DNA from 2 places in the Pseudomonas kulmbachensis genome. Region 1 is predicted to be linked to the other one. Evidence: predicted binding sites of a transcription regulator. Region 1 holds the regulator's gene; the other holds the start of a gene.
The links. Region 1 encodes FliA, which starts transcription of late flagellar genes. Its sites were predicted from a motif close to CTAAAGTTTNNNNNNNNNNNGCCGNTAA; they were not measured.
Positions count from the first base shown of each region.

Region 2: a site for FliA is predicted at 3,463-3,490, ahead of U5A05_RS05425 (flagellar protein MotY). Genes of this name have one in related genera too.

Region 1 covers NZ_OY817088.1:3,504,934-3,515,917, forward strand. Annotated here, with positions in the region: gene U5A05_RS16240 (flagellar motor protein) at 1-292, opposite strand, end outside; gene U5A05_RS16245 (protein-glutamate methylesterase/protein-glutamine glutaminase) at 292-1,425, opposite strand; gene U5A05_RS16250 (chemotaxis protein CheA) at 1,469-3,631, opposite strand; gene U5A05_RS16255 (protein phosphatase CheZ) at 3,694-4,482, opposite strand; gene U5A05_RS16260 (chemotaxis response regulator CheY) at 4,503-4,874, opposite strand; gene fliA (RNA polymerase sigma factor FliA) at 5,077-5,817, opposite strand; gene fleN (flagellar synthesis regulator FleN) at 5,817-6,644, opposite strand; gene flhF (flagellar biosynthesis GTPase FlhF) at 6,764-8,080, opposite strand; gene flhA (flagellar biosynthesis protein FlhA) at 8,092-10,221, opposite strand; gene U5A05_RS16285 (fimbrial protein) at 10,490-10,984, opposite strand, start outside.
Region 2 covers NZ_OY817088.1:1,155,262-1,161,839, forward strand. Annotated here, with positions in the region: gene bfr (bacterioferritin) at 1-302, opposite strand, end outside; gene U5A05_RS05405 (bacterioferritin-associated ferredoxin) at 501-719, opposite strand; gene U5A05_RS05410 (peroxiredoxin) at 1,000-1,602, shown strand; gene rnt (ribonuclease T) at 1,680-2,354, opposite strand; gene pyrC (dihydroorotase) at 2,351-3,397, opposite strand; gene U5A05_RS05425 (flagellar protein MotY) at 3,553-4,458, shown strand; gene U5A05_RS05430 (argininosuccinate synthase) at 4,586-5,803, shown strand; gene U5A05_RS05435 (hypothetical protein) at 5,862-6,578, opposite strand, start outside.

The DNA of each region.
Region 1 (10,984 bases):
CTTCAAGGCCCAGCAAGCCTTCCTTGCGCGCCGTCAGGCTCCAGTTGACGACACGGTCGATGCCGCCCGCCATGTCGATACGCGGCGGAAACAAGATCCACACCACGGTATGCATCGCCCGCTTGAACGCACTCATGGGCGACTGCAACAACGCCGCCCCCACTGTGCCGCCGAGCACGATCAACGCCGCCGGGCCATTGGCCAGCGCGCCTAAATGGCCGCCTTCCAGGTAGTTGCCGCCGATGATCGCGACAAACGCCATGATGATGCCAATCAGGCTGAGCACGTCCATCAGTGGCAAGCCTCGACCAGATGCCTGCCGATGTCATCGAGGCTATACACCGCATCGGCCAGGTTGGCTTTGACGATGGCCATGGGCATGCCGTAAATCACACAACTGGCTTCGTCCTGCGCCCACACCTGACTACCGCCCTGTTTGAGCATACGAGCGCCTTCACGGCCGTCCGCGCCCATGCCGGTCAAGACCACCGCCAAAACTTTGTCACCAAAGGACTTGGCCGCAGAACCGAAGGTGATATCCACACACGGTTTGTAGTTCAGGCGCTCGTCGCCCGGCAGGATGCGTACCGCGCCACGACCATCAATCATCATTTGCTTGCCGCCTGGCGCCAGCAGGGCCAGACCAGGGCGCAGGATATCGCCGTCTTCGGCTTCCTTGACGCTGATGCGGCACAGCTTGTCCAAGCGCTCGGCAAACGCCTTGGTGAACGCCGCGGGCATGTGCTGCACCAGCACAATCGGCGCCGGGAAGTTGCCCGGCAACTGGGTCAATACCCGCTGCAAGGCCACCGGGCCACCGGTCGATGTTCCGATGGCGACCAACTTGTACGCCTTGCGTTTGGGCGCGCCAGAGACTGTGCTTGGCGCTGTTGCGCCACGGCTGGCAATCGGCGTGGTGCGTGCAGGTGCGGCAACTGCGGCTGGCGCTGTAAAGCCACCCAGTGCTGGCCGGGGCGCTGGAGTCGGAACCACAGGTGCCGGGGCGCTGTAGCTGGACATTCGCCGGTTGCTGCGCGAGATGCTGTGGACCTTTTCGCACAGCATCTGTTTGACCTTCTCGGGATTGCGCGAGATGTCTTCGAAATTTTTCGGCAGAAAATCCACCGCACCGGCATCCAGCGCATCGAGGGTGACGCGAGCGCCCTCGTGGGTCAGCGAGGAAAACATCAATACCGGGGTCGGACAGCGCTGCATGATATGGCGCACGGCCGTGATGCCATCCATCAACGGCATCTCGTAATCCATGGTGATCACGTCCGGCTTGAGCGCCAGCGCCTGATCAATCGCTTCCTTGCCATTGGTGGCAGTGCCGATCACTTGAATCGTCGGATCAGCCGACAGAATTTCCGAGACGCGACGGCGGAAAAAACCGGAATCATCCACCACCAGGACCTTGACTACCATAAACACTCCGTTAGGTCGTCGGGGCACGCCCGACTCACCAGAATCAAATACGCCGTGATGCGTAATGCTTGAGCATGCTCGGAACATCCAGAATCAAGGCAATACGGCCATCACCGGTAATGGTGGCGCCCGACATGCCTGGCGTGCCCTGGAGCATTTTCCCCAACGGTTTGATCACCACTTCTTCCTGACCGACCAACTGATCGACCACAAAGCCGATGCGCTGGGTCCCGACCGACAGAATCACCACATGCCCTTCGCGCTGCTCTTCATGGGCGGCCGAGGCTACCAGCCAACGCTTGAGGTAGAACAATGGCAGCGCCTTGTCGCGCACGATCACCACTTCCTGGCCGTCGACCACGTTGGTGCGTGACAGATCAAGGTGGAAAATCTCGTTGACGTTGACCAGCGGGAAGGCAAATGCCTGGTTGCCCAGCATCACCATCAGGGTTGGCATGATCGCCAGGGTCAACGGCACCTTGATCACGATTTTCGAGCCGCGCCCCAGGACTGACTCAATGCTCAGTGAGCCGTTGAGCTGGGCAATCTTGGTTTTCACCACGTCCATGCCCACGCCACGCCCGGACACATCGCTGATCTCGGTTTTGGTCGAGAAGCCCGGCGCAAAAATCAGGTTGTAGCAGTCGCTCTCGCTCAGGCGATCAGCTGCATCCTTGTCCATCAGGCCTTTTTTCACGGCCAGGGAGCGCAGGAAATTGGCGTCCATGCCTTTGCCATCATCGGAGATCGACAGCAAGATATGGTCGCCTTCCTGCTCGGCGGACAGAATCACCCGGCCACAGCTCGGTTTGCCTGCGGCTGCGCGTTCTTCCGGGGTTTCGCAACCGTGATCGACCGCGTTGCGTACCAAGTGGACCAGCGGATCGGCCAGGGCTTCGACCAGGTTTTTGTCCAGGTCGGTTTCTTCGCCCACCAACTCCAGGCTGATTTCTTTTTTCAGCTGACGCGCCAAGTCACGTACCAGCCGCGGGAAGCGACCGAATACTTTCTTGATCGGCTGCATCCGGGTCTTCATCACTGCGGTTTGCAGGTCGGCGGTCACCACGTCAAGGTTGGACAGCGCCTTGGCCATTTCCTCGTCATGGCTGTTCAGGCCCAGGCGCACCAGACGGTTACGCACCAGCACCAGTTCGCCGACCATGTTCATGATGTCATCGAGCCGTGCGGTATCCACCCGCACCGTGGTTTCGGCCTCGGAGGCGACCGGTTTTTCCGCAGGTGCAGCAGCACGGGCCGGGGCCGGACGCGCAGCCGGCACTGGTTTGACCGGCGCAACCACAGCCACTACCGCAGCAGAATCAGCACTGAACTTGCCTTTGCCGTGCATCTCATCGAGCAAGGCTTCGAATTCGTGATCGCTGATCAGATTCGGATCGCCAGCAGGCTCCTGGACAATAGCCACAGGCGCTACAGTCGCAGTTTCCAGCGCATCGGTATTGAACGAACCCTTGCCATGCAACTGATCGAGCAAGGCTTCAAATTCGTCATCGGTGATTTCATTGCTCACTTCGGCTGGCGCAGCAGGCACCTCTTCAGGCTCGGCGGCAACCACCGCAGCGGCCGAGGAAAACTGGCCCTTGCCATGCAACTGGTCAAGCAGCAACTCAAACTCGGCATCGCTGATTTCGTCGCTGGCCGTGATCTCTGGCGCGGTGACCGGTTCAGGTTCTGCCGCAGCAGCCTTGACCGCGTCGAGCGAATTCAGCAGCTGTTCAAATTCGCTGTCGGTGATATCGCTCACCGGGGCGGCAGCCATCACTGGCTCAGGTACGGGTGCAACGACAACCTGCGCAGCCGCAGGCTCGGCCAGACGCGCCAGCGCTTCCAGCAACTCAGGGGTTGCGGCGGTGACCGGGCTGCGCTCGCGCACTTCGCTGAACATGCCGTTGACCGCATCCAGGGCCTCGAGCACCACGTCCATCAGCTCCGCGTCGACGCTGCGCTCACCCTTGCGCAGGATGTCGAAGACGTTTTCGGCGATGTGACAGCACTCCACCAACTCATGGAGCTGCAGGAAGCCGGCGCCCCCTTTTACAGTGTGAAAACCGCGAAAAATTGCATTGAGCAGATCCGCATCATCCGGTCGGCTTTCCAGCTCAACCAGTTGTTCGGACAGCAACTCTAGAATCTCGCCGGCTTCAACCAGAAAATCCTGAAGGATTTCTTCATCGGCGCCGAAGCTCATGTACGTGCTCCTTGATATAGGCTCGTGGACGCCGGGCAACAGCGCCCGTGCCTCTTCAAGACCTAAAAACCTAAACTGGACAGCAAATCGTCTACATCATCCTGACCGGATACGACGTCATTACGTGTATCGGCATGAATCTGCGGACCTTCACCCTTGGCCTGGTTTTTTTGCGAATTATTTTCAGCACGCAGTGCATCGCGATCGTGTTCGATCCCGGCAAAGCGATCTACCTGGCTGGCCATCAGCACCAGTTTGAGCAGATTGCTTTCAACTTCCGTGACCAATTGCGTCACACGTTTTATCACCTGACCGGTGAGGTCCTGGTAATCCTGAGCCAGCAAAATGTCCGTCAGGTTGCTGGAGACGATGCTGTTTTGCGTTTCGCTACGCGTCAAAAAACTGTCAACCCGACGCGCTAGCTCACGAAACTCCTCGGCACCGACTTCACGACGCATAAAGCGCCCCCAGTCCGTACTCAAGGCCTTGGCTTCGTGCCCCATTGCGTTGACCAGCGGCGTGCTGTTTTCCACCAGGTCCATGGTCCGATTGGCCGCCGCTTCAGTGAGTTTCACAACATAGGCCAAACGTTCAGTGGCATCCGTGATCTGCGACACTTCTTCGGCTTGCGGCATTCCCGGGTCAATCTGAAAATTGACTATTGCGCTGTGCAGCTCGCGGGTCAGCTTGCCGACTTCGCGATACAGCCCGCGGTCGCGAGTCTGGTTAAGTTCGTGAATCAGCTGCACGGCATCGCCAAATTGGCCTCTTTCAAGGCTTTCGACCAATTCGTGAGCATGTTTTTTCAGGGTCGACTCAAAATCACCCTGTGTGGATTCTTTATGCTCCATAGCGCCCCCAAGGCAACCGATCAACCGATGCGATCAAAGATCTTTTCGATCTTGTCTTTGAGTGCGATAGCCGTGAATGGCTTGACCACATAACCGTTAACTCCGGCCTGGGCCGCTTCGATGATCTGCTCGCGCTTGGCTTCAGCTGTCACCATCAGCACTGGCAAGTGCTTGAGTTTTTCGTCTGCACGCACGTGGCGCAACAGCTCGATACCGGTCATGCCCGGCATGTTCCAGTCGGTCACCAAAAAGTCGATTTGCCCCAGGTTGAGGATCGGCAGCGCCGTGGTGCCGTCATCCGCCTCGACCGTGTTGGTGAAACCAAGGTCACGCAACAGGTTTTTGATGATCCGCCGCATCGTTGAAAAATCATCAACGATGAGGATTTTCATGTTCTTGTCCAATTCGACCTCCAAGCAGTCTTAAACGCGTCCTGTCTGGGGACGCGCCATTCAATCAATTCGTTTTCAAAAACCGCCCAAATCGACTGTGGGAGCGGGCTTGCTCGCGATGCAGGCGGCGCGGTTTTTCTGATTCACCGTGTCGATCCCATCGCGAGCAAGCCCGCTCCCACAATAAGTGCACGTGTTCCCGTCAGTGCGCTCGCCACTGGCTCAGACGCGCACGCAGGCGTGCGGCGCACTGGCTGTGCAACTGGCTGACACGGGATTCACTGACCCCCAGCACTTCGCCGATTTCCTTGAGGTTCAACTCCTCGTCGTAGTACAGCGCCAACACCAGACGCTCGCGCTCGGGCAGATGGGCAATCGCATCGGCCAAGGCGGCCTGGAAGCGCTCGTCTTCCAGATCTCGCGATGGCTCCGTGTGGGCACTCACGCCATCTTCATGCAGCCCTTCGTGTTCGCCGTCCTGCAACAGGTCGTCAAAACTGAACAGGCGGCTGCCCAGGGTGTCATTCAAGATGGCGTAATAATCATCAAGGCTTAACTGGAGTTCGGCCGCAACTTCATGATCTTTAGCGTCACAACCGGTTTTTGCTTCAATTACCCGAATTGCATCACTGACCATGCGTGTATTGCGGTGCACCGAACGCGGCGCCCAATCGCCCTTGCGCACTTCATCAAGCATCGCGCCACGGATACGGATGCCGGCGTAAGTCTCGAAACTCGCGCCCTTGCTCGCGTCGTATTTGCCCGATACTTCAAGCAGGCCGATCATCCCGGCCTGAATCAAGTCATCCACCTGCACGCTGGCAGGCAAACGCGCCAGCAAGTGATAGGCAATGCGCTTGACCAGAGGGGCGTAGCGCTCGATCAGCTCATACTGGGTGTCACGCGACGACTTGCTGTACATGCGATAACCGCTGGCCGTCATTAAAAACGCCCCCCTGCTTGCTGCACCAGACGCTCGACAAAGAACTCCAGGTGGCCCCTGGGGTTGGCGGGCAATGGCCAGGTATCAACTTTTTGCGCAATGGCCTTGAACGCCAGCGAGCACTTGGAGCGCGGGAACGCTTCGTAAACGGCGCGCTGCTTTTGTACGGCCTTGCGCACGCACTCGTCGTAAGGCACGGCACCCACATACTGCAGGGCTACATCCAGAAAACGGTCGGTAACCTTGGTCAGTTTGGCGAACAGATTGCGCCCTTCCTGGGGGCTTTGGGCCATATTGGCCAGTACGCGAAAGCGGTTCATCCCGTAATCGCGATTAAGCAGTTTGATCAGCGCATAGGCATCGGTGATCGACGTCGGCTCGTCGCACACCACCAGCAGCACTTCCTGGGCGGCGCGCACAAAGCTGACCACCGACTCGCCGATCCCGGCAGCGGTGTCGATCACCAGTACATCCAGGTTATCGCCAAGGTCGCTGAATGCCTGGATCAGGCCGGCATGCTGCGCCGGGCTCAGATGCACCATGCTCTGGGTGCCCGAAGCCGCCGGCACGATGCGAATTCCGCCGGGGCCTTGCAGCAATACGTCGCGCAGCTCGCAACGACCCTCGACCACATCGGCCAGGGTAAATTTGGGGGTCAAGCCCAGCAGGACATCGACATTTGCCAGCCCAAGGTCCGCGTCCATCAACAGAACGCGCCTGCCCAGCTCGGCCAATGCGATGGACAAGTTGACTGACACGTTAGTTTTACCGACGCCACCCTTGCCGCCGGTCACTGCGATCACCTGTACGGGATGCATGCTGCCCATGATCTTTCTTTACCTTGTCTTACTTAGACGCGGCTACATGCGATGGCTGCTCGTTCCCCTGCGGAACAAAATTTTCAGACCATCCGATGTAGGTACATTGCAACGTAATCTTGACTGCCTCAGCCGACCCGTTTGGGAGGGCTGTGATAGATATCGGCAAACATGTCTGCCATAGCTTCTTCGCTGGGTTCTTCCTGCATCTGCACACTCACTGCGCGACTCACCAGTTGGTGCCGACGCGGCAAGTGAAGGTCGTCCGGAATCCGTGGGCCGTCAGTGAGATAAGCCACCGGCAGCGCATTGCTGATCGCCAGGCTCAACACCTCGCCCAGGCTTGCTGTCTCATCCAGCTTGGTCAGGATGCAACCCGCCAACCCGCAACGCTTGTAACTGAGGTACGCCGCCGTCAGCACCTGTTTCTGGCTGGTGGTGGCCAATACCAAATAATTTCGCGCCTTGATCCCGCGCCCAGCCAGGCTTTCAAGCTGCAAACGCAACGCCGGATCACTGGCCTGCAGGCCCGCGGTATCCACCAGCACCACGCGCTTGCGCACCAGCGGCTCGAGGGTCTGGCCCAACGACTGGCCGGGAGCGACGTGGGTCACCGGTACATTGAGAATTCGGCCCAGGGTCTTGAGTTGCTCCTGAGCGCCAATTCGAAAGCTGTCCATGCTCACCAGAGCGATATTCTGCGCGCCGTACTTGAGTACATAACGCGCCGCCAGCTTGGCCAGCGTAGTGGTTTTACCCATCCCCGCAGGCCCGACCATCGCAATCACGCCGCCCTCTTCCAGCGGCTCCAGCTCCGGTGTAGCGATCATCCGCGCCAAGTGCGCCAGCAACATTCGCCAGGCCTGGCGCGGCTCTTCGATACCGGCCACTTGGGCCAGCAGATCACGCGACAGCGGCCCGGACAGACCGATACGCTGCAAGCGGCGCCACAGATTGGCCTGCGCTGGTTTGGCATCCTGCAACTGGCTCCAGGCCAACGAGCCGAGCTGCACTTCAAGCAATTCACGCAAACCGTTCAGCTCATGACGCATATTGTCGAATGCGCGCTGATCAACCGTCGGTGCGACGGGCGCAGGCGCAGGGCGTGGCGGCTCTTCCAGCGTCGGCTCGATCAACGGCTCGGCGGCAGTCAGCGGCAAACCGGCAAACAGCTGACGGTTAACGCCCGCCTCGCCTTCGCCGCGCAGGCTCAACTCGGCCTGGGCCGAGACAATCCGCGACTGGGTCTTGCGCAGTTCTTCTTCGAGCTCAATGTTCGGGACACGGGGTGCCAGCGCGGACAGCTTGTAGTCCAGGGCCGCGGTCAACTCAACGCCCCCGGCGATCCGGCGGTTGCCAATAATGGCGGCGTCAGCCCCCAGCTCATCACGGATCAGCTTCATGGCCTGACGCATATCGGCGGCGAAAAATCGCTTCACTTGCATAAACCAAACCCTCAGCCGTTAGGGCCTACTGTCGCAACGATCGTGACCTGCTTGTTGTCAGGGATTTCCTGGTAAGCCAGCACATGCAGGTTGGGCACCGCCAGACGGCCGAAGCGCGAAAGCATTGCGCGTACCGGGCCTGCCACCAACAGGATCACTGGATTACCTTGCATTTCCTGACGCTGAGCAGCGTCGATCAACGAGCGCTGGAGTTTCTCTGCCATGCTTGGCTCCAGCAAAACGCCCTCTTCCTGGCCTTGTCCGGCCTTCTGCAAACTATTGAGCAATATTTGTTCCAACCTTGGCTCAAGGGTGATCACAGGCAGCTCAGACTCAACGCCTACAATACTTTGCACAATGGCGCGGGACAGGCCCACGCGCACAGCGGCAACCAAAGCGGCAGTATCTTGACTCTTATGGGCATTGTTCGCGACGGCTTCGGCAATGCTGCGGATATCGCGCACCGGCACCTGCTCAGCCAACAAGGCCTGCAACACTTTGAGTAACTGCGACAGGCTCAGCACGCCCGGCACCAGCTCCTCGGCCAGCTTGGGCGAAGACTTGGCCAGCAACTGCATCAACTGCTGCACTTCTTCATGCCCGATCAGCTCATGGGAGTGTTTGTACAAAATCTGGTTAAGGTGCGTCGCCACCACGGTGCTGGCATCCACTACGGTATAGCCCAGCGATTGCGCCTGGCTGCGCTGACTGACTTCAATCCACACCGCTTCCAGACCAAAGGCCGGGTCTTTGGTGGTAATCCCGTTCAGCGTGCCGAATACCTGCCCCGGATTGATCGCCATTTCGCGGTCCGGGTAGATCTCGGCCTCGGCCAGAATCACCCCCATCAGGGTCAAGCGATAGGCACTGGGGGCCAGGTCGAGGTTGTCGCGGATATGCACGGTCGGCATCAGAAAGCCCAAATCCTGGGACAACTTTTTACGCACCCCCTTGATCCGCGCCAATAACTGGCCACCTTGATTGCGGTCTACCAGCGGGATCAGCCGATAGCCGACTTCGAGCCCGATCATGTCGATGGGCGTCACGTCATCCCAACCCAGCTCCTTGGTCTCTTGCGCACGGGCAGGCGACGGCAGCAACTCTTGCTGGCGCTTGACCTCTTGCAGGGCCTGGACCTTGACCACACTCTGTTTTTTCCACATCAGGTACGCCACGCCACCGGCAACGGCGGCCAGGCTCAGGAAGGAAAAGTGCGGCATGCCCGGCACAATCCCCATCACCGCCATCAAACCTGCCGACACCGCCAGCGCCTTGGGCGAGGCAAACATCTGGCGATTGATCTGCTTGCCCATGTCTTCGGAGCCCGAGGCACGGGTCACCATGATCGCGGCTGCGGTGGACAGCAGCAGGGATGGCAACTGCGCCACCAAACCGTCACCGATGGTCAGCAAGGCGTAAACCTTGCCCGCTTCGCTGAACGTCATGCCGTGCTGGAAGATACCCACCGCCATGCCGCCGATCAGGTTGATAAATAGAATCAACAGACCGGCGATTGCATCACCGCGTACGAATTTGCTGGCACCGTCCATCGAGCCGTAGAACTCGGCCTCTTGGGCGACTTCCTGACGGCGCAGCTTGGCCTGGTTCTGATCGATCAGCCCGGCGTTGAGGTCGGCGTCGATGGCCATTTGTTTGCCGGGCATGGCATCGAGGGTGAAACGTGCGCTGACCTCGGAAATGCGCCCGGCACCTTTGGTCACCACCACGAAGTTGATGATCATCAAAATCGCAAAAACCACGATACCGACCACGTAGTTGCCGCCGATCACCACCTCACCGAAGGCTTGAATCACCTTGCCTGCCGCCGCGTGCCCTTCCTGACCGTGGAGCATCACCACCCGGGTCGAAGCCACGTTGAGCGCCAGCCGCATCAGGGTGGCGACCAGCAAAATGGTGGGGAACACCGCAAAATCCAGGGGCCGCAGGGCGTAGACGCACACCAACAGCACCACAATCGACAGCGCAATATTGAAGGTAAAAAACACGTCCAGCAGGAACGCCGGGATTGGCAACATCATCATTGCCAGCATCACCAGCAACAACAACGGCACGCCCAATTGCCCTCGACCCAAACCGGCCAGACCGCTGCGTGCGGTGTTGATTAACTGAGAGCGATCCAAGGACATTGCGACAAACCTTTAGCAAACTTTTGACGCCATGTGCGCCGTAGAGCCTGCCACTGCAAGAACCCTTCCAACTTTGGCCAATGGCCATATCAGAATCAAAAGCCCGCCCTGATTCACCCAGTAGGTGCCTCTGAGGGAGCGAGCCTGCTCGCGAAGGCCATAAACCATAGCGCGCGTTTACTGATAATCGCGACGCTCTTGAGACCTTCGCGAGCAGGCTCGCTCCCACGGTGATGTCACAAGGCCTTAATCCTTCAAAAACTCAAGGCACGCTCATCACCAGCGTGCCACTCGCTGTGAAAGGCCCGGCGGCAGGGACGCTGCCGGGTTTGCGAAAAAGAGAAAACACGACCGTATCCCCCCCTGAACTGTTGGTGATACTAGTCGCGAAAGGAAGTCCTACAGGTACTCCACCATTATTACGCACCATCCTGACGGCAAGATCGGTATTACTGGTGGCAAGCCCCCCCAAGTTGAACAAAGCGCCACTACCCTGCAAAATGATGTGTATGGGCGTGGTAATACCGAGATCAGGGCATGAGTAATTAAGAGCGACAGCTCTACTATTGGTTGAATCATATGGCGATTCCGGGATCGCAACAGGATCCACCGAACCAAAGTCCACTTCAATGGGCTTGTCATCATTAATCGTGCAGGTTGACGGGTTCAAGTTGAGTGAGTTACGTGGATAAATAAAGATAGTCGTATCGAAAGACTTCGAGCCAAAATTATTAGTGAAATGCATGAACAAATTCAC
Region 2 (6,578 bases), 2.4 Mb from region 1:
AGGTCGGCGTGGCCGGTCTTCTCAATGCGCAGGTCGCACTCCAGCATTTCCTTGGTGTGCTCGCCGATGTGCAGCTTGCCCAGGTCCTGAACGTTTGGCAGGCCTTCAAGGAACAGAATGCGCTTGATCAGCTTGTCCGCATGTTTCATCTCGTCGATGGATTCGTGGTACTCGTGCGCACCCAACTTCTCCAGGCCCCAATCCTGATACATGCGTGCATGCAGGAAGTATTGATTGATTGCGACCAGTTCGTTGCCGAGAATTTTATTGAGGTGCTGAATAACTGAAATGTCGCCTTTCATGGCTGGGGCCTGCCTTATTTAACTGTATATAAGGCAGAGTTTGATCCGCAGGTTGCTGACTGTCAAACCTAAGTATTTGAATAATAAATGAAAATTAATCGGAATAAGAATGTTTGTGTTCCGCGTCTTGAGGCTAACCACTTGAATTTCGGGCATAAAAAAACCGAACGCTAAGTCCGGTTCTTTGGAATCTATTAATTAAGCGGCTGAAAATTCTGCCGGGAAACTCATTACGGCCTGGCTGGTTTGCAGCGAAGCCAGGGTTTCTCGAACCACTTGCTTGGCCAGGCAGGCACATTTACCGCATTGGCTTGCGACACCTGTTGCTTCGCGCACTTCACGATAGCTGCAGCAACCGTCGTAGATTGCGTCGCGAATTTTTCCATCGGTCACGCCAGTGCAAAGGCAAACGTACATAAATAAGAACCATCACTGGTTGGGATTCAATGACAGGATCTTAATGTTAACGAGAATGATTGTCAAAGTCCCTTGGGCCTCAATTGATGCCCGCCAGCGTCGTGCTGACGAACGGTCTTGAAGGGGCTGCTGCTCGATGTTGAAAAAGGGTTGAGGCCCGTCCAGACGCGGCGGTGTATGATGGACGGTCATTTTTACGCAGGAACGGGTCAAAAGACTGCTGTTACAGGGCCGTCATGACCAGATTCTGTTCTTCACGCAGCACACCAGGAGATATCCAATGAGCGTACTCGTAGGCAAACAAGCCCCTGACTTCACCGTCGCCGCCGTACTTGGCAATGGCGAAATCGTTGACAGCTTCTCGCTGTCCACTGCCATCAAAGGCAAATATGGCCTGGTGTTCTTCTACCCGCTGGACTTCACTTTCGTTTGCCCGTCCGAGCTGATTGCTCTGGATCACCGCATTCCTGAGTTCCAGGCGCGTAACGTTGAAGTGGTTGCTGTGTCCATCGACTCCCATTTCACTCACAACGCATGGCGCAACACTCCAGTGAACAATGGCGGCATCGGCCAGGTGAAATACACCATGGCTGCCGACATCAATCACGCTATCTGCAAGGCCTATGACGTTGAAACCGAAGGCGGCGTTGCACTGCGCGGCGCGTTCCTGATCGACGACAAGGGCGTTGTACGCTCCCAGATCGTTAACGACCTGCCACTGGGTCGTAACATGGACGAGCTGCTGCGTCTGGTTGACGCTCTGCAATTCCACGAAGAGCACGGCGAAGTTTGCCCTGCCAACTGGAAGAAAGGCGACAAAGGCATGACCGCATCGACTGCTGGTGTTGCAGCGTACCTGACCGAGAATGCTGACCAGTTGTAAGGGTCAGTTTGAGGCATAAAAAAACCGGACCCAGTGTCCGGTTTTTTTATGGGGCGTGGTAAGCCTCAGCGACAGGATCAGTCGTTGAAGTCTTTCCAGCCGCCCATTTGTTTCCAGCGGTTGACGATGCCACAGAACAGTTCAGCGGTTTTCTCGGTGTCATAACGAGCCGAGTGCGCTTCGCGTCCATCAAAATCGATGTCGGCGGTCTGACAGGCTTTGGCCAGTACCGTTTGGCCATAGGCCAGACCCGCGAGGGTCGCGGTGTCAAAACTCGAGAATGGGTGAAACGGATTGCGTTTCATGTCCAGACGCGCGACAGCGGCGTTGAGGAAGCCCAGGTCGAAGCTGCTGTTATGGCCCACCAGGATGGCGCGTTTGCAGCCATTGGCTTTCAGAGCCTTGCGTACGCCACGGAAGATATCGGTCAGGGCTGTTTCTTCACTAACGGCCATGCGCAGCGGATGATCGAGCTTGATCCCGGTAAATTCCAGAGCAGCGGCTTCGATGTTGGCGCCTTCAAACGGCTCTACACGGTGGAAATAGGTGTGTTCCGGGAACACAAAGCCTCTTTCGTCCATGCCGATCGTTACAGCGGCGATTTCCAGCAAGGCATCGGTGGCGCTGTTGAAACCACCGGTTTCAACATCGATTACGACCGGTAGATAGCCGCGAAAACGCTCGGCCATCGGGTGGCGTGATCCGCCGCCATGGCCGCCTTCGTGTTCGTCATCATAATGGTCGTCACTCACAGCTGTTCCTCCAGCAGGCGCCAGCGCAGTTTTTCACCGGCGCGCAGCGGGATTACGGTCAGCGCGCCGAAAGGCAGGCTGGTAGGGGCGGTCCACTCCTGGCGAACCAGGGTGATTTGTTCGGTGCTGGCAGGCAATCCGTAGAAGCGCGGGCCATTCAGGCTGGCAAAGGCTTCCAGTTTGTCCAGCGCATTACGCTGTTCAAAGGCTTCTGCGTACATCTCAATGGCCGCATAGGCGGTGTAGCAACCTGCGCAACCGCACGCAGCTTCTTTGGCGTGCTGGGCATGTGGCGCCGAGTCGGTGCCCAGGAAGAACTTCTCGCTGCCGCTGGTGGCCGCATCCAGCAGGGCTTCCTGGTGGGTGTTGCGCTTGAGGATCGGCAAGCAATAGAAGTGCGGGCGAATACCGCCAACCAGCATGTGATTGCGGTTGTAGAGCAGGTGATGAGCAGTAATGGTTGCGCCAACGTTGGCTGAAGCCTCGTTGACGAACTGCACTGCTTCTGCAGTGGTGATGTGCTCAAACACGACTTTAAGCGTCGGGAAGCGATCTACAACGCGGCGCATATGCTCGTCGATGAAGATTTTTTCGCGGTCAAAGACGTCCACGCCAGCGCGCGTGACTTCACCGTGGATCAGCAAAGGCATGCCAACTTCAGCCATGACTTCAAGAACCGGGAAGATCGCGTCGATGCTGGTCACGCCAGAGTCGGAGTTGGTCGTTGCCCCAGCCGGATACAGCTTGGCGGCATGGACGAATCCACTGGCCTTGGCCGTACGAATATCTTCCGGCTGTGTTCGATCGGTGAGGTACAGCACCATCAGCGGCTCGAAACGGCTACCGGCCGGGCGAGCAGCCAAAATGCGCTGGCGGTAGGCATCGGCTTCGGCAGCGTTACGCACCGGAGGTACCAGGTTGGGCATGATGATGGCGCGGCCAAAAGTGCGCGCAACATCCGCGACAGTGTGAGGCAACACAGCACCATCGCGAAGATGTATATGCCAGTCGTCGGGACGCAGCAGGGTCAGGCGGTCAGACATTGGGGATTCCAGGCGGGTCAAACTGATGTGAATGCTACCGGAAAAGACTCTATCAGGCACTCGCTATCAAGTTTTGTGATTGCTAACCGATATCTCATGCGTAAGCCGTATATCGGTTCTCGGTTTTTTTGCAGTGCAAGCCTTTGGAGCCACCCGTGCGCCAGCGTTATTTCATCCTGCTCAGTATGTTTGCCAGCCTGCCGGCCATGGCTCTGACTTTCCAGACGCGGCTGGAGAATATCGAGTGGAAAGTGGAAGGTGACAAATTCGAATGCCGCCTGATTCAGCCCATTACCGATTTCGGCTCAGGAGCGTTTGTACGTCGCGCAGGAGAACAGGCCGTTTTCCGCCTCAATGCCTCTAATTCGATGCTCGGCGAGGGTTCTGCAAAACTGTTGGCCGCCGCTGCACCGTGGCAACCGGGCAGAGGGGATATTGACCTGGGGTCGGTGCGCATAGGGCGTGGGCAGATACTGTTCAACAGTTCCCAAGCCCAGGCTGCAAGTTTGTTTCGCGGGCTGCTTGAAGGGCGTAGCCCGTTGCTCAGGCACTACTCCCGAGAGGGTAGCGTCTCGGAAGTGCGCCTGCTGCCGGCAAGGTTTCGCCAGGCTTATGGGGATTACGAGGCCTGTACGGCAAAGCTTTTACCCAAAAATTTCGAACAGGTCAGGCAAAGCCGGATTGGGTTTCCTGGTGGCGGTACCGAGCTGGACGCCACTGCCCGGATCAGCTTGCAAGTCATGGTGGAATACTTGAGAGCAGACCCAACGGTCAATCACGTCTCATTGGACGGCTATTCGGACAATTTGGGTAATCGCCTGACCAATCGTGAGCTGTCACGACGCCGGGCACTGGCTGTTATGGATTACTTCAAGGAACATGGTCTGCAGGAGTCGCAGATCACGGTTCGCTTCCATGGCGAGCAATACCCGCTGGTCCCTAATAGCAACCGAGCCAATCGTGCCAAAAACCGCCGGGTCAGTGTCCGTCTGGAGCGACTTCCCATGCCAGAAAAAGCTGCTCCGGCACAGGGTGTTACCAACCCTGCAGCGATTTCCTGAGGTAGCGGTCTCGTCGCCCCTTTGACATAAACTGTCGCTTTGTCGTCTTAAGCTGTCGCGCCTCTGTAAATTAATGGATATGGGCGGTAGACTGTTCGGCTTTTCGAACAACCCGTGGAGTGATGGCATGGCGGACGTAAACAAGGTCGTTTTGGCTTATTCGGGCGGCCTGGACACTTCGGTGATCCTGAAGTGGCTGCAGGATACTTATAACTGTGAAGTCGTAACCTTTACCGCTGACCTGGGTCAGGGCGAAGAGGTCGAACCTGCACGTGCCAAGGCGCAAGCCATGGGCGTTAAGGAAATCTACATTGATGACCTGCGTGAAGAGTTTGTTCGAGACTTCGTTTTCCCGATGTTCCGTGCCAACACCGTTTACGAAGGCGAGTACCTGCTGGGTACCTCAATCGCTCGTCCGCTGATTGCTAAACGCCTGATTGAAATCGCCAACGAAACTGGTGCAGATGCCATTTCGCACGGCGCAACGGGTAAAGGGAATGACCAGGTTCGTTTTGAACTGGGCGCCTATGCCTTGAAGCCAGGGGTGAAGGTTATTGCTCCTTGGCGTGAATGGGATTTGCTCTCCCGTGAAAAGCTGATGGATTACGCTGAAAAGCACAATATCCCGATCGAGCGTCATGGCAAGAAGAAGTCTCCTTACTCGATGGACGCCAACTTGCTGCATATCTCTTACGAGGGCGGCGTGCTGGAAGATACCTGGACCGAGCATGAAGAAGACATGTGGCGTTGGACCAAGTCGCCAGAAGACGCGCCTAACACGCCGACTTATCTGGAACTGACTTACCGCAACGGCGATATCGTTGCTCTTGACGGTGTTGAAATGACACCCGCCACCGTATTGGCAACGCTTAACCGTATCGGCGGAGAGAATGGTATCGGTCGTCTCGACATCGTTGAGAACCGTTACGTCGGCATGAAGTCCCGTGGTTGCTACGAAACCCCGGGTGGCACCATTATGTTGCGTGCTCACCGTGCCATTGAGTCGATTACTCTGGATCGTGAAGTGGCTCACCTCAAAGATGAGTTGATGCCTAAGTACGCCAGCCTGATCTACACCGGGTACTGGTGGAGCCCAGAGCGCATCATGCTGCAGCAAATGATTGATGCTTCTCAGGCCCACGTTAACGGTGTCGTTCGCCTCAAACTGTACAAAGGCAATGTGATCGTGACAGGTCGCAAGTCTGACGAGTCGTTGTTTGATGCAAACATTGCAACGTTTGAAGAAGATGGCGGAGCCTACAATCAGGCCGACGCAGCCGGCTTCATCAAGTTGAATGCCTTGCGCATGCGAATTGCGGCAAACAAAGGCCGTAAGTTGTTCTGATACGACCCGAATTAAAAAAGCCCCGGCCATTTGGTCGGGGCTTTTTTTTGCTTGGAATTCAGTAGTTTATCGAAAGAGAGGGCGGGTTTACGATGTTGAGTATATGCGTGTCAGTGTTGTAGGTGATGACGGTAGATTGAGGCGTAAATAGTAGGTTTTTAGAGAGGGCAATAGAGCGCTTTAGCGTCTCTGGCGGAATGTCGGACTGCCTGTTTGTTAATAAAAAAAGCAGGTCATTTTTAGACGTGTTGTTTTTGTGCTTGTGTGGCGTTTTGCAATGCGTATGGAGTGCCTCCAGGATGTTCGATGTGTTGTTTAGTCGTTGCAGGGGTGGATGGCTAAGGTTTAACAAATGAATATTTTTAAATGCGGAGCTCTCTATGAGCACGTACTTAGGTAGCGGTCGATTTGCAGATGTGTTGTTTGTCCAGTTGGACGCTGTTGGTGTGGAATCGTAGGTTCTGTGGCCTTGTGGAAGAAAAGTAAAAGCAGGTGGGCTGAAAGAGTGAAAGCTCGTGCCGGGGTGATGATGTCGTGAACAGGCCAGTGCCGGAACTTTCGTGCTCTTGAATGTTAGCGTTTGTCCTGCATAGGCGGCAGGGGTATACGTTGTCGTTTTGGGGTGGCTGTCAGCCTTGGATAAGTCGGAGGGCGTGTAAAGTGTTTTGTTGTTGAAGTTCAAGGTCAGGAAAAATAGCGTAACTAGAAGCGTTGGGAATACAACAAGGAACCAGATGTATATATTCTGATGCTCAATATCTATATAGGGCAATGA